DNA from 3 places in the Kocuria sp. CPCC 205258 genome. Region 1 is predicted to be linked to each of the others. Evidence: riboswitches for the same ligand, from Rfam matches in the RefSeq annotation. Region 1 holds a riboswitch; each other region holds the start of a gene.

Region 1 (2,252 bases):
GGGCTCCGCGGAAGGCGCTGCCGCGGGTCCGCCGGTGCCGAGCCCGGACGGCCGGCGGGCGGACGGACAGCAGACTGACGGATCGCCGGGGACGCGTTAGGCTGGGCAGGATCGACAGGGCGCACCCGCGTCCCCCTCGGACGACAAGGAGCAGCACTCCATGAACACCAAGGTCCTCGAACTCGTGGGCACCGGCCTCTCGCTCGGCGGCGTGGCGCTCTCGCACAAGGTGCTCGGCGCGGCGTGGACGCGCATCACCGGCGACCCGCCCCCCGCCAAGAACCCGGACCCGGACGAGGCCTGGACGGGCATCATCATCTGGTCGCTCGTGACCGGTCTCGTGGGCACCGTCATCAAGGTCGGCATCTCCCGCCAGATCGCGAAGATGGAGAACAAGCCGCAGACCAACCCCAAGGCCTCGAGCCAGGCCGAGGTCTGAGGCCCGGCGAGCACCTCGCGCAGGGGCCCGTCCGGCCGGACACCGCACCGGTGTCCGGCCGGACGGGCCCCTGCGTCGTTCACCGGCCGTGCGTCGGCAGTGCACGGAGCGGGCGAGGGAGGGGTAGACTCGGTGCCACTGAACGACAGGGGAGCGCCCCGCCGGTGAGACCGGCGCGGCGCTGAGAGTGCGGATCGCCGCAGACCCTCGAACCTGCTCCGGTTAGCACCGGCGAAGGGAGTCGAGCATCTCAGGGGTGCTTCCCCGGGAACGCGCCACCGGCGCGGCCCGCGGAACCCCGTCCCCTCCTGGCACCGACGGCTCGCTGAGCCCAGGAGGAACCCACCGTGAACACCACCACCCACCGCCCCGCCCGCCGCCCCGGCACGTCCCGCGCGTCGTCCTGGCGCGTCGTCGACATCGTCATGGCCGCCGTCCTCGCCGCCGTGTGCGCGGTCGTCTTCTGGGCGTGGTCGAACCTGCTCTACCCCGTGGTCGGCACGGCCGCGGTCGCCTACCCGCCCGCCGTGGGGCTGATCGCCGGCGGCTGGCTCGTGGCCGGCGTGCTCGGCGGGCTGATCATCCGCAAGCCCGGCGCCGCGCTGTTCTGCGAGCTGCTCGCCGCCGTGATCGAGAGCTTCCTGGGCACCCACTTCGGCCTGCTGGTCGTGCTCTCCGGTCTCGTCCAGGGCATCGGCGCGGAGCTGGCCTTCGCCGCCTTCCGGTACCGCCGGTTCGACGCCCTCGCGGCGGCCGTGGCGGGCGCCGTGAGCGGGATCTTCCTCGGCGTCCACGAGAACATCGTCTACAACTACGAGTGGGCGCTGAGCCACCAGGTGGTCTACGTGGTCCTGGCGGCCGTCTCCGGGGCGGTGCTCGCGGGCCTGCTGATGCAGGCCGTGGTGCGGGCCCTCGCGGCCACCGGCGTGCTGCAGGGTCTCGCGTCGGGTCGGGCCGTGCGGCGATGACGGCTCCCACGACCCCGGACCCCGTGGTGCCCGCCGGCCGCGGGGCCCGGGTCGAGGCCCGCGGCTTCGGCTGGCACCACCCCGGGCGGGACGCGGCGGCGCTGCGCGGCCTCGACCTCGTGGTGGAGCCGGGGGAGCGCGTGCTCCTGCTGGGACCCAGCGGGGCGGGCAAGTCCACCCTCCTGCACGCCCTGGCGGGAGTCCTCCACGACGACGACGGGCAGTCCGCCTCCGGCGAGCTGCTGCTCGACGGCATGCCGCCGGAGCAGGCGCGCGGCCGGGCCGGTCTCGTGCAGCAGGACCCCGAGTCCCAGGTGGTGCTGTCCCGGATCGGGGACGACACCGCCTTCGGCCTCGAGAACCTCGCGGTGCCCCGGGAGCAGATCTGGCCGCGGGTGCGCGCGGCGCTCGACGACGTGGGGCTGGACCTCCCCCTCGACCACTCCACCGCGGCCCTGTCCGGCGGGCAGAAGCAGCGCCTGGCGCTCGCGGGCGCCGTGGCCATGAGCCCCGGGCTGCTGCTGCTCGACGAGCCGACCGCCAACCTGGACCCCGCCGGCGTGCGGCAGGTCCGCGACGCCGTGGTGTCCTGCCTCGACCGCAGCGGCGCCACGCTCGTGGTCGTGGAGCACCGTGTCGCCGTGTGGGCCGAGGTCGTGGACCGCGTCGTCGTGCTCGGCCGGGACGGGAGCATCACCCACGACGGCGCGCCGGGCCGGGTGCTCGGCGCCGCGGCCGACGAGCTCAGCGGCGCGGGGGTGTGGGTGCCCGGCCGGGTGCCGGCCACGCGTGCGCCCGCTCGCCCCGCCGCGGGTCCCCGTGCAGGCTCCGGTGCACATCCCGCC
Region 2 (2,252 bases), on a different contig from region 1:
CCTCCCGGCCCACGCGCTCGGCGACGGCCGTCAGCAGGGCGACGAGCTCGCGGACCGGGGCGTCCTTCTCCCGCACCTGCACCATGGTGGCTCCCCCGCGCACGGCGGCGGCCACGACGTCCGGGACCGTCCGGGGGGCGCTCAGGGCGGTGTCCGTCACCAGGTGCAGGGACAGGGCCGCGGGGTCGAGGCGCGGGCTCACCGGGCGACCTCCTCGCGCACGAGCTCCGCCCGGGCAGCGATCCCCTCCGGGGTGACGGCGTGCAGCCGGTCCAGCAGCGCCACGGCGAAGGAGCCGGGCCCGGCGGAGTCGGAGGCCGCGTCCTCGGCCGCGAGGGTGTACACCGTGGTGGCGGCCACCGCCGCGGCGGCCGGGTCCGTGCGCACGGCGGTGAACGCGGCCATGAGGGCGCCCAGGGCGCACCCGCCGCCGGTGATGCGGGTCAGCAGGGGCGTGCCGTGCGGCACCCGGACCACGGTGCCGTCCGGGGAGCGGACGAGGTCCACGGGCCCGGACACGGCCACCGCCGAGCCGGCCCGCTCGGCGAGCGCGGCGGCGGCGTCCCGGGCCGCGTCGACGCCGTGGGTCGCGTCTGTGCCGCGGCCGCCGGCGCCGCCGGCGAGGGCGATGACCTCGGAGGCGTTGCCGCGCACGATCGCCGGCTCGAACCCGAGCAGGTCGCGGGCCAGCGCCGTGCGCACGGGCAGGGCACCCACCGCCACCGGGTCCAGGACCCAGGCCCGGCCCGCGCGGCGCCGGGCCCCGACGGCCTCGTAGGCGGCGCCGCGCTGCTCGGCGGTGGGCGTGCCGGTGTTCACGAGGAGGCCGTCGGCGAGCTCCGCGAAGACCCCGCCCTCGCCCTGGATGTCGGTCATCGCCGGGGACGCGCCCACGGCGAGCAGCACGTTGGCGGTGAAGTTGGTGACCACGGCGTTGGTGATGCACTGCACCAGCGGCGCCGCGGCGCGCAGGTCCGCCAGGGCCGCGGCGGCGTCCTCGGCGAGCGCGGGGTCCGGCGGCACCGGCCTCCCGGGTCCTGGTGTGCGGTCGGACGGGGGTACGGCATCGCGCATCTGCGACATCCCTTCGCTAGTACTGGCTAGATCAGGTTCGACGGGTGTGTTCTCAGCCGCTCGTGCGGCACCCCGTGTCTGGTGTCCTGCCAGTCTAGTCGTCGTGCGGGAGCCGGCACGGACCCCGCACGGGATCAGAACATGCCGTTGGCGTGCGCCATCCGCTCGGGCACCGGCTGCGCGACGCCCCAGTGCTCCACGATCCGGCCGTCGTCGAGGCGCCAGAGGTCGTAGCAGGCCACCGTTCCGGTGGATCCCCCGTCGCTGTTCCCTCCGGGCACGGCCTCCGCGACGGTCAGCACGAAGTTCCCCTCGCCGACCACGCGGCGCAGCCGCTGGTACGCGGGCTGCGGGCCGTCCGGCGTGCCGCCGGTGTGCTCGGTGCAGCCCCGGGGGCTCATGTGGTCCTGGACGGCGTGGCGGTCGCCCCCGACGAGGGCGGCCTCGACCCACTCGGCGGCGATGCGCTTGTTGTCCTGCGTCCGCTCGTGGTCCGTGACCGCGACGGGGCCGTCGAGCTGGGGGCGGGCGCCGTCGGGGCCCGTGCGCAGGGGCTCGAGGACGTCCCAGTGCTCGGCGATCCGTCCGTCCTCCACCCGGAAGACGTCGAAGCCGACCAGCGGCTCCGGACCGAGCCCTTCGTACACCGAGTGGACGGCCACCGTCCCGTGGTCGTCGAGCATCCGGACCATGTCCACGCGGAAGTCGTCGGGCATGCTCCGCACGAACTGCCTGAGACCCTCGCGCCCGTCCGGCGCGAGCGGCGAGTGCTGGACGAAGTCCTCCGTGTAGTGACGGTCCACGGCCGACGGATCCCGGTGGACGAACAGTTCCGTGCCGGTGGTGCGGATGGTGTCTGCACTGGTCATGGCGATGCTCCCTGGAACGGGCGGCCGCTCTCCCGGCGGACGGGACGGCGGCCCCGGGTGTGCTGTGGTGCGCACCACGGTACGCCGCCGTGCGGAGGGCGGGCAGGCCGGGGCGGTCCGTGACGGTCCGCGACGACGGAGGACCCCGACCGTGCCGGTCGGGGTCCTCCGTGGTGCTGCTCGGCGGGGCGGGTCAGCCCCGGTCGGCGGGCCGGCCGCTGGTGAGGTCCTCGGCCTTGACGCCGACGCCGACGACGGTCGGCGCCCGGCGGGAGGGGTCCTCCGGGGCGCGCTGGGCGACGGTCTTCG
Region 3 (2,252 bases), 600 kb from region 1:
GCCCCGGGCTCAGGCGGGGAGCAGACCGCGCAGCTGCCCGGCGGCGACGCGGGGATCGGGGGCCTCGGTGACGGCGCGGACGACGACGACGCCGCGCGCCCCGGCCTCCAGCACCTGCGGGAGCCGCGGCTCGTCGATGCCGCCGATGGCGAACCACGGCACGGGCAGGACCTCCGGGTCCGCGTCCAGCCGGGCCTCCGTCAGCTCGGCGACCGCGCGGACGAACTCCAGCCCGGTGGCCGGGCGCCCCGGCTTGGTGGGCGTGGCCCAGACGGGGCCGGTGCAGAAGTAGTCGACGTCCGGGTCCTCGAGCGCCGCCGTGGCCTGTCCGAGGTCGTGGGTGGAGCGCCCGATCAGCACGTCGGGGCCCAGGAGCCGCCGGGCCTGGGCGGGGCTGAGGTCGTGCTGGCCCACGTGGAAGACGTCGGCGCCCACGAGCGCGGCGATGTCGGCGCGGTCGTTGACCGCGAACAGGGCATCGTACTCGGCGGCGACCCGGCCCAGCAGCTCCAGCGCGGCGATCTCCTCGTCCGCGTCGATGCTCTTGTCCCGCAGCTGGACGATGTCCGCGCCGCCGGCGTAGGCCGCGTGCAGGAACTCCTCGAGGTCGCCCCGGTCCCGGCGGGCGTCCGTGCACACGTACAGCCGGGCGGCGAGGAGACGGGCCGTCCGGGTGTCTCGCAGGGAGGACTCGGCAGGGGCGGAGGCGTCACGGGTAGGGTGGGTCACACGCTGATGATAGGTCAGCGGTTCTGCGGGAGCCCCACCGGGGGCTGAGAGGGCGTCCAGCGCCGACCGCCACACCTGATGCGGGTCATGCCGCCGGAGGAAAGGACGTTCCCTGTGACTGCCGCGCACCCCGCCCCCACGACCGCGCCCCACCCGCTGGTCGACGGGCCCGAGCACGTCCGCGCCGACGTCGCCGTCGTCGGCGCCGGGGTGATCGGCCTGGCCACCGCCTGGGAGCTGCGCCGCCGCGGCCGCTCGGTGGTCGTGGTGGACCCCGAGCCGGGCTCCGGCGCCAGCCGCGCCGCGGCCGGGATGCTCGCCCCGGTGAGCGAGGTCCAGTACCGGCAGGAGCCCCTGTACCCCCTCATGACCGCCTCGGCCGCCGAGTACCCGGCGTTCGTGGCCGCCCTCGAGCAGGCCGCCGGCGGGACGGTGGGCCACCGGGCCACCGAGACCCTGGTCTGCGGCGTGGACGCCGCCGACCGGCAGGCCCTGGCGGACCTCCGCGCGCTGCAGGGGCGCCACGGCATGACGGTGGAGCCGCTGACCCTGCGCGCCGCCCGCACCCTCGAGCCGGCCCTGAGCCCGCGGCTGTCCGCGGCGTTCCGGATCCCCGACGACCACCAGGTGGACCCGCGCCGCCTCGTGGCCGGGCTGCTCGCAGCCCTCGTCGCCCCGGAACTCCCCGACCTCCCGGAGCTCCCGGAGCGCCCCGGGCTCCCGGCCGCGCGCGACGGCGGACCGGCCCGGCTCGTCCACGACCTCGCCACGGGGCTGCGCCGCAACGCCGAGGGCGCGGCGACCGGCGTCCGCCTGGCCGGCGGCGGGATGGTCTCCGCGACCTGGACGGTCCTCGCCCCCGGCGCCGGGCTCGGCGAGCTCGAAGGGCTGCCGGAGGACTGGCACCCGCCGCTGCGGCCGGTGCACGGGGACATCCTGCGCGCCCGGGTCCCCGCCGGGGCGCCGGAGCTGCTCGGGCGCACCGTCCGCGGCCTGGTGCACGGGGTGCCCGTCTACCTGGTGCCCCGCGCCGACGGGACCGTGGTGATCGGGGCGACCTCCCGCGAGGACGACCTGACCGGTCCCAGCGCCGGCGGCGTGTTCCGGCTGCTGCGCGACGCCCAGGCGCTCGTGCCCGGCGTCGCCGACCTCGAGCTGGTCGAGGTGCTGGCCCGCGCCCGGCCCGGCACCCCGGACGACATCCCCTACCTCGGCCGGGTCCGCGACCCGGACGGATCGCCGGTGCCGGGGCTCGTGGTCTCCACCGGCTACTTCCGCCACGGCGTCCTGCTCGCCCCACTGGCCGCCCGGCTCGCCGCGCAGCTGGTGGCCGGCGGGACCGGAGCCGATCCGGCCGCCGACGCCGAGCACCTCGCCACCACCGACCCGCACCGCTTCGACCGCCCCGTCGAGGCCCGTCCAGGGGATCCCGCGCCGGCCGCCGCCGGGCCCGGGCCCCGGAGCAGGAGCACCCGATGACCGCCATCACCCTCAACGGCCGCCCGCACCGCGTGGCGGCGGAG

The links. A riboswitch is a leader RNA that binds a small molecule or an ion and turns the genes downstream of it on or off. The one in region 1 is predicted to bind thiamine pyrophosphate.
Region 2: it holds a riboswitch for thiamine pyrophosphate, as region 1 does, so the genes downstream of both, thiM (hydroxyethylthiazole kinase) here and RF644_RS00395 (ECF transporter S component) in region 1, are expected to answer to the same signal.
Region 3: it holds a riboswitch for thiamine pyrophosphate, as region 1 does, so the genes downstream of both, RF644_RS03150 (FAD-dependent oxidoreductase) here and RF644_RS00395 (ECF transporter S component) in region 1, are expected to answer to the same signal.

Annotation. Positions count from the first base shown of each region.
Region 1 covers NZ_JAVKPS010000001.1:79,772-82,023, reverse strand. Annotated here, with positions in the region: gene mnhG (monovalent cation/H(+) antiporter subunit G) at 1-100, shown strand, start outside; gene RF644_RS00400 (DUF4235 domain-containing protein) at 161-439, shown strand; TPP riboswitch at 577-696, shown strand; gene RF644_RS00395 (ECF transporter S component) at 787-1,407, shown strand; gene RF644_RS00390 (ABC transporter ATP-binding protein) at 1,404-2,252, shown strand, end outside.
Region 2 covers NZ_JAVKPS010000003.1:443,718-445,969, forward strand. Annotated here, with positions in the region: gene thiE (thiamine phosphate synthase) at 1-202, opposite strand, end outside; gene thiM (hydroxyethylthiazole kinase) at 199-1,023, opposite strand; TPP riboswitch at 1,066-1,159, opposite strand; gene RF644_RS08095 (nuclear transport factor 2 family protein) at 1,209-1,943, opposite strand; gene RF644_RS08100 (Rne/Rng family ribonuclease) at 2,137-2,252, opposite strand, start outside.
Region 3 covers NZ_JAVKPS010000001.1:677,681-679,932, reverse strand. Annotated here, with positions in the region: gene thiE (thiamine phosphate synthase) at 10-639, opposite strand; TPP riboswitch at 745-848, shown strand; gene RF644_RS03150 (FAD-dependent oxidoreductase) at 844-2,208, shown strand; gene thiS (sulfur carrier protein ThiS) at 2,205-2,252, shown strand, end outside.